Linked DNA regions of Herbiconiux aconitum. The protein of the gene in region 1 binds, or shares a complex with, the protein of each later gene. Links are inferred from orthologs where the notes say so. Each region holds a gene or a part of one and is shown on either strand. Other genes may lie near its edges.

Region 1 (4,786 bases):
GATTCCTTTCGCGTCCTCTCCAGCGTAAGGCTGTGGAGAACCTCGGCGGCGCCGCGGCTTGTCCACACCCCTTCCCGGGCGGTGCGGATGCCGCCTACCGTGGTGGGCATGACACTCACCTGGACACAGATCGTGATCGATTCCGAGAACCCCCGAGAGCTCGCCCACTGGTGGAGCGAGGCGCTCGGTTGGCCCATCACCTTCGAGGCCGACGACGAGGAGGAGGTGGAGATCGCTCCGCACGCCGAGGCGCAGCCAGCCATCCTGTTCGTGCCGGTGCCCGAGAAGAAGTCGCTGAAGAACCGTCTGCACCTCGACTTCCGGCCCGACGACCAGTCGGCCGAGGTCGCGCGGTTGCTGGCAGCGGGCGCGACCGGGGCCGACGTGGGTCAAGGAGACGACGTGACCTGGGTGGTGCTGGCCGATCCCGAGGGCAACGAGTTCTGCGTGTTGCGCGCCCGATGAGGCCGCGAGGCCAGTCACTGCACGGGAAGCGGTGCGGAATTCGATACCGTAGTGCACACCGGAGGCGCGAGAGCAGGATGAGAGGCGGCGCGTGTATCTGAAGAGCTTGACCCTCAAGGGATTCAAGTCCTTCGCCAACCCCACCACCTTCGCGTTCGAGACCGGCGTCACCTGCGTGGTCGGCCCGAACGGCTCGGGCAAGAGCAACGTCGTCGACGCCCTGGCCTGGGTGATGGGGGAGCAGGGCGCCAAGACACTCCGCGGCGGCAAGATGGAAGACGTCATCTTCGCCGGCACGAGCACCAAGGGTCCGCTCGGTCGCGCCGAAGTCACGCTCACGATCGACAACGCGGATGGCGCGTTGCCGATCGAGTACTCCGAGGTCACGATCAGCCGCACCCTGTTCCGCAACGGCGGCAGCGAATACGCCATCAACGGCGACAGCTGCCGGCTGCTCGACGTGCAGGAGCTCCTCTCCGATTCCGGGCTCGGCCGCGAGATGCACGTCATCGTGGGCCAGGGGCAGCTGGATGCGGTGCTGCACGCGACTCCCGAGGGTCGGCGCGGATTCATCGAAGAGGCGGCCGGCATCCTGAAGCACCGCCGGCGCAAAGAGAAGACGCAGCGCAAGCTCGAGGCGATGCAGGCGAACCTGACGCGGTTGAGCGACCTCGCGGGCGAGATCCGACGCCAACTGAGGCCGCTCGGCCGGCAGGCCGAGATCGCGAAAGAAGCGCAGTCGATCGCCGCCATCGTGCGCGACGCCCGTGCGCGGCTGCTGGCCGACGAGATCGTGGGTCTGCGCACGGCTCTGGATGCGCACTCCCGCAGCGAGAGCGAACGCCACACCGAGCGGATCGTGTTGCAGGAACGACTCGAACAGAACCAGCTGCGCATCAACAGACTCGAGCAGGCGCAGGTCGGCGACGCCGTCGATCTCGCCCGGCGCACCAGCTTCGGTCTCGAATCGGTGCAGGAGCGCTTGCGCAACCTCTACAACCTCGCCAACCAGAGGCTCGCGTTGCTCGGCAGCGAGGAGAGCGTTCCGGATGCGGGCCCCAGCGTCACACCCGCCATGGTGAGCGACTCGAAGGCGGAGGTTCTGCGCCTGCACGGTGAGGTGGCCGCAGCCCAGACAGCGTGGGAGGCCTCACAAGTCGTCACCACGAGAGCACGCGGCTCCCTCGACGCGCTCGACGAGCAGATCGCCTATCAGAGCTCCCTCGTCTCGAAGCACGACCTCGAGCTCTCGAAGCTGACGGGGCAACTCGAGTCGGCCAACACCCGCCTGGCCACGGTGCGCGGCGAGGTGCTGCGGCAGCAGAACGCCCTCGACGCCGCGGCTGCGCGGCGCGAGACGGCGCAGGCCGACTTCGCGCGGGCCGAGGCAGAGGCGGCCATCGGCGAGGTCGACGAGACCGATCTCGACGAGGCGTACGAATTCGCCCAGTCGCAGGTGTTCGAAGCCGACGCCGAGATCGAACGCCTGCGCGAACAACTCCATACCCACGAGCGAGAGCGCGACGCCCTCGCGGCACGCACCAGTGCGCTCACGATGGCGCTCGATCAGAAAGACGGATCGGCCGAACTCGTCGCTGCACGTCTCGACGGCATCCGCGGGCTCGTGGCCGAGCACGTGAAAGTCACTCCGGGCTACGAGACGGCGATCGCCGCGGCACTCGGAACCCTCGCCGACGCCGTGCTGGCCGACTCGGTCGAGTCGGCCGTGAACGCCGCCAACGCCGCCGCCGAAGGAGACATGGGCCGGGTGGAGCTGATCATCGCCGACTCGACTCCCGAAGCCACGCTCGGGCAAGATGCCCTCGTGCAGATCGACGGCATCGTGGCCGCGACCTCGGTCGTCACCGCTCCGGGCGGCGTTCTCGGCGTGCTGGCGTCGATGGTCGTCGCCGACGACCTCGACGCCGCCCGCCGCGCCTGGCGGGCTCTCGAGCCGTCAGCCGGAGCGGGACTGACGGTGGTCACCCGCAGCGGCGAGGTGCTCACGAGATACATCCTGCGTGGCGGATCGGGCGCGACCCGATCGCGCATCGAACTGGTGGCCGAGCGTGACTCGGCGGCGATTGCGCTCGATGAGGAGAATTCCCTCATCGAGCGGGCCCGATTCGCGTTGGCCGAACAGCGGGGCATCGCCCAGGTCGCCAAGGAGCAGTCGCAGGCTGCCCTCTCGGCGCTGCGCGAATACGACGCGAAGCTCGCGGCCCGCACCGAGAAGCTGAGCCGCCTCAAGGCGCAGGTCGAGGCCGGCACGGGTGAACTCGAGCGCCTGCAGAAGGCCCTGCAGCTCGCTCAGGATGCGGTGGGCCAAGCCGAGCAGTCCGCCGACAAGGCGCGAGGCGAGCTCGAAGCCGTGCGCGAACGCCCGCGCCCCATCCTCGATGTCAGTTCTCGAGATGGCCTGTTGGCCGAGCTCGAAGCGGCACGCGACCGCGAGGTCGAATCGCGCTTGGGCGTCGAGACCGCCCGCGAACGGGTGCGGGCCGAGCAGGCTCGCACCACCGCCCTCGAAAAGCAGCTCGAGGCAGACCGCGCGGCCGCGGAAGCCGCGGCGCGTCGGGCAGTGATCCGACGTCGGCAGATCGAGGCGGCGACCGATGTGGTCGAGTCCCTGCCACCGGTGCTCGAATCCATCGACCGCTCGGTGAGTGAGGCGAAGGTGCAACTCGCTCAGCGTGAAGCGGAGCGCGCCGAACAGAACGAGGAATTGCTGGGACTCCGGCGAGACGAGGCGGCGCTCCGGGAACGACTGCAGGCGATCACCGAGAACGTGCACGGGCTCGAACTGCAGATCTACGAGAAGAAGCTCCACCTGTCGAGTCTGCTCGAGCGTGCCGGCTCCGAGCTGGGGCTCGTCGAAGACGTGCTGGTGGCCGAATACGGCCCCGACCAGCGGATTCCGGATGACAACGACGTCGCGTCCATCGACACCAGCGCGGCGGCTGTGGCCGCGGCGACGGCAGAGCTCGAACCAGCGGACTCCGATGACGACGAAGACGCCCCTGCATTCGTCACAGGGCCTGCCACCGCGGCCGACGAACGATCCGCACCGGTCGGCCGGCCCTTCGTGCGCTCGGAGCAGCAGCAGCGGCTCGCGAAGGCCGAGCGCAAGCTCGCCGAACTCGGCCGGGTCAACCCGCTGGCGCTCGAGGAGTTCGACGCGCTTGAGCAGCGCCACAAGTTCCTCACCGAGCAGCTCACCGATCTCACCAACACCCGCAAAGACCTCCTCACGATCATCGAAGAGATCGACGACCGGATGCAGACCATCTTCGAGAGCGCCTTCGCCGACACGCAGGAAGCGTTCGCCCAGGTGTTCCCGATCCTGTTCCCGGGCGGCACGGGCTCGATCCACTTGACCGACCCGCAGAACATGCTGACGACCGGAATCGAGGTCTCGGTCAAGCCCGCGGGCAAGAAGATCGAACGTCTGTCGCTGCTCTCCGGTGGGGAGCGGTCGCTCGCTGCGGTCGCCCTGCTGATCGCGATCTTCAAGGCCCGCCCCAGTCCCTTCTACATCATGGACGAAGTGGAGGCGGCGCTCGACGACGCGAACCTCGGTCGGCTGCTCACCATTTTCGAAGATCTGCGCCAGACGAGCCAGCTCATCGTCATCACCCACCAGAAGCGCACCATGGAGATCGCGGATGCCCTCTACGGCGTCTCGATGCGCCAAGACGGCGTCTCCGCGGTCGTCGGCCAACGGGTGAAGGCCGAAGAGCCGGTCTAGACAGCATGAGAGCCTTCGACGAGGTCCGGCAGTCGCTCGAGCAGTGCGTGGCCGACGGATACGCACCCGGCATCGTGGCAGGCATCCGCCACCGAGGTGAGACGGAGTACTTCGCGACCGGGCGGTACTCGTTCGATCCCGGCTCGCCGCCGATGACCACCGGCACACCGTTCCGCGTCGCGTCGCTCGGCAAGCTCGTCGCCGGCGCCCTGTCGACCATGCTGCTCGGCGAAGGGGTGTTCGCGCTCGATGATCCGATCGATCGATGGTTGCCCGAGGTCGCCGAGCCACGTGTGCTGGTGAGCCCTGACGCGACGCTCGACGAGACCGTCCCGGCCCACAGACCCATCACTGTCAGCGACCTGCTCACCATGACGGCAGGGTTCGCCTTCCCGTTCCCCGAGACGCCTCTCACCCGTGCGATGGCCGACGCCGGGGTGGCCACCGGCCCGGTGCCGGCACAGCTCACGCCCGACGAGTTCGCCGCCCGTCTCGGCTCGCTGCCGTTGGCTCGCCAGCCCGGCGACCGTTTCGCCTACGACACGGCGGCCGACGTGCTCTCGATCCTGCTCG
Region 2 (3,259 bases), 1.4 Mb from region 1 along the record:
CGGGCTGACCCGCCCGTCCACCTTCGCGATGTAGGTCTTCAGCACACCGAACGACGGATGCGCGAGCACGTGCGCCAGGTCGCCGTCGTTGGTGAGGATGAGCAGTCCGCTGGTCTCGGCATCCAGCCGCCCCACGTTGAAGAGGCGCTCTTCGTACTGCTCGGTGTACCGCTGGAGGTCGGGCCGGCCGTATTGGTCGGCCAGCGAGCTCACGATGCCGATGGGCTTGTTGAGCATCACGTAGCGCTTCGCCGGGTCGAGCTGCACGGCGACGCCGTCGACGGAGACCTGGTCGTTCACGGGGTCGATCCGGCGCCCGAGCTCGATCACGACCTGGCCGTTGACCTCCACCCGCCCGGCCTCGATCAGCTGCTCGGAGACGCGGCGCGACGCCACGCCGGCAGCCGCCATCACCTTCTGCAGGCGAACGCCCTGGGGTTCTGCGTTGTCGTCCCACGGGGGGATCTCGAAGGGGGTCATCGTGCCATTCCGATCTCGTCGAATCCGTCGCTGCCGTCGTCGAGCAGCGGCGAGATCTTCGGCAGCTCCTCGAGCGAGTTGATGCCGAGCTGCGTGAGCAGCATGTCCGTCGTGCCGTAGAGGATCGCGCCGGTCTCCGCCTGAGTGGAGACCTCGGTGATGAGTCCGCGACTCAACAGCGTCCGCACCACGGAGTCGACGTTGACGGCGCGGATGGAGGCCACTGCGCCGCGGCTGATCGGCTGCTTGTAGGCGATCACCGAGAGCGTCTCCAGTGCGGCTTGCGAGAGCCTCGACGGGTTCTGGGTGAGCACGAAGTCGGCCACCAGCCCGTCCCATTCGCCGCGCACGTAGATGCGCCAGCCGCCCGCCACCTCGCGCAGCTCGAATCCTCGGCGCACGGAGTTCGGGGCCACACCGTCGTAGTCCTCGACGAGCCGTTCGATCCCCTGGCGCACCACGGGCACCGGGCGGGCGAGCGCCGTTGCGAGCGACACCAGGCTCTGCGGCTCATCGGCCACCATGAAGATCGCTTCGAGCGCCCGGTCGACGTCGATCTGTGCGATCGGCTCCGCGACGCTCTCGTCCCGTTCTTCCGTCATCTCAGTTGTCATAATCGGCTCCCAAGTTGGCCAGGTTGTCTTCGTTCCAGTTCTCGGCCGTCCAGCGCAGCGTGAGTTCGCCGAGCGGTTCGAGCTGTTCGAACGAGATGGAGGCGTGCCGGTAGAGCTCGAGCACGGCCAGGAAGCGGGCGATCACCACCCCTTTCTCGGCGATGCCCACGATCAGCTGCCGGAACGAGACCGGGGCGCCCGACGACCGCAACACCGCCACGACGTGCGCCGCCTGTTCCCGGATGCTCACGAGCGGCGCGTGCAGGTGCTCGAGCCCCACGACGGGGATCTCCCGTGGTGCGAGCGCGAAGGCGGCGAGCGCCGCGAAGTCGTCGGCCGAGAGCGTCCACACCAGCTCCGGCGTCTGCTGCCGGTACTTCTCTTCGAGCCGCACCTGGCGCGGCCGACGTGTCGACTCCTCGTCGAAGCGATCGGCCAGCCACGCCGACACCTCCTTGAAGGCGCGGTATTGCAGCAGACGCGCGAACAGCAGGTCGCGTGCTTCGAGCAACGCCACGTCTTCGGCGTCCACGAGCTCGCCCTGCGGCAGCAGCCCCACGATCTTCAGGTCGAGCAGCGTCGCCGCCACCACGAGGAATTCGGATGCCCGGTCGAGCTCCACGTCGGAGTCGAGGTTCTTCAGGTAGCCGATGAATTCATCCGTCACCCGGCTGAGCGAGATGTCGGTGATGTCGAGTTCGTGCTTCGAGATGAGGGTCAGCAGCAGATCGAACGGCCCCTCGAAGTTCGACAGGGTCAGCGAGAAGCCGGGTGCGGTCGCCGCCCCCTCTGGCGCGAGCTGGTTCTCAGGCGATCGCGCCACGGGCGACCAGTTCTCTGGCCAGCTGCTTGTACGACTTGGCCGAGGAGTGCTCCGGTGCGAACTGGGTGATGGGCTTACCGGACACGGTGGCGTCGGGGAACTTCACGGTGCGACCGATCACGGTCTCGAACACCTTGTCGCCGAAGGTCTCCACCACGCGTTCGAGCACCTCGCGCGAGTGCAGGGTGCGCGGGTCGTACATGGTGGCGAGGATGCCGTCGAGCACGATGGCGGGGTTCAGCCGGTCGCGGATCTTGTCGATCGTCTCCACCAGCAGCGCCACCCCGCGCAGCGCGAAGTACTCGCACTCGAGCGGGATCAGCACGCCGTGGCTCGCCGTCAGCGCGTTCACGGTGAGGAGGCCCAGTGAGGGCTGGCAGTCGATCAGGATCACGTCGTATTGGTCGCTCACCTTGCGCAGAACCCGCGACAGGATCGACTCGCGTGCCACCTCGCTCACGAGGTGCACTTCGGCGGCCGAGAGGTCGATGTTGGCCGGGATGATGTCGAGGCCCTCGACGCTCGTGTGCTGGATGGCCTCGTTCGGGTCTTTCAGCGTGCCGAGGAGGAGGTCGTAGATGGTGGGGGCGTCATGCGTCAGCACACCGAGACCGGCCGAGAGAGCACCCTGCGGGTCGAAGTCGATGGCGAGCACCTTGCGGCCGTATTCGGCGAGCGCCGCTCCCACATTGACACTGGTCGTCGTCTTGCCGACGCCGCCCTTCTGGTTGCAGAGCGAGATGATGCGCGCCGGCCCGTGCGACTTCAGTGGTGCCGGCACCGGGAACTCGCGGAGCGGCCTGCCGGTGGGGCCGATTTTGGGGAGATCGAGGCCCGCCAGCTCATCGGCCTGCTTCTTCTTCGCCGTTCTCGTGATCCTGGTCGGCACCGAAGTCACTCCTCGTTCCTGCCCGCCATCCCGGCGGACTTGACTGATTCTATGCCGGAGTGGCTGTGCTTCGCGCAGCCACTCCGGGCGTCGCCGGTCCTCGCCCGGCGCCGCGCGACATGTTCGCGTGTGGTCGCTACCGCGGCCGCGCGCTTACCCTGGGTCATCGAGTAGGGCCTGTTGCGTGCATTCTCATCTCCGACCACCTGGAATGTGCAACGCTCATCTCACCTGGCCCGCGGGTGTGCCGTCTGGTACATGTCGATCAACGTGTCCGCGGTCACGTGCGTGTACAGCTGCGTCGTCGTCACCGACGAATGCCCCAGCAGGTCCTGCACCACCCGCACATCCGCGCCGCCCTGCAGGAGGTGGGTGGCGAAGGAGTGCCGGAAGGTGTGTGGCGAGATGTGCGTCTCGAGCTTCGCCCGATCGGCCGCGGTCTGGATCACGAGC

The links. The genes of interacting proteins can lie anywhere in the genome.
Region 2: the proteins of smc (region 1) and N1027_RS19000 are in contact, whole or in part, in a crystal structure (PDB 3ZGX), measured with the Bacillus subtilis proteins. The link is inferred for Herbiconiux aconitum from one-to-one orthologs.

What each region holds. Positions count from the first base shown.
Region 1 is NZ_JANLCM010000002.1:212,877-217,662, forward strand. The notes cover bases 236-4,413. They hold smc (chromosome segregation protein SMC), read left to right. Parts: upstream 236-556; coding sequence 557-4,213; downstream 4,214-4,413. Other genes in these bases: N1027_RS12595 (VOC family protein), read left to right, coding at 236-465; N1027_RS12605 (serine hydrolase domain-containing protein), read left to right, coding at 4,219-4,413. In the rest of the region: more of N1027_RS12595, read left to right, coding at 109-235; more of N1027_RS12605, read left to right, coding at 4,414-4,786. UniProt on the Bacillus subtilis protein: Required for chromosome condensation and partitioning.
Region 2 is NZ_JANLCM010000002.1:1,588,652-1,591,910, forward strand. What follows is about bases 1-2,955. They hold N1027_RS19000 (segregation and condensation protein A), read right to left. Parts: upstream 1,918-2,955; coding sequence 1,084-1,917; downstream 1-1,083. Other genes in these bases: N1027_RS18990 (pseudouridine synthase), read right to left, coding at 1-480; scpB (SMC-Scp complex subunit ScpB), read right to left, coding at 477-1,082; N1027_RS19005 (ParA family protein), read right to left, coding at 1,901-2,794. In the rest of the region: site-specific tyrosine recombinase XerD, read right to left, coding at 3,034-3,259. UniProt on the Bacillus subtilis protein: Participates in chromosomal partition during cell division. May act via the formation of a condensin-like complex containing Smc and ScpB that pull DNA away from mid-cell into both cell halves.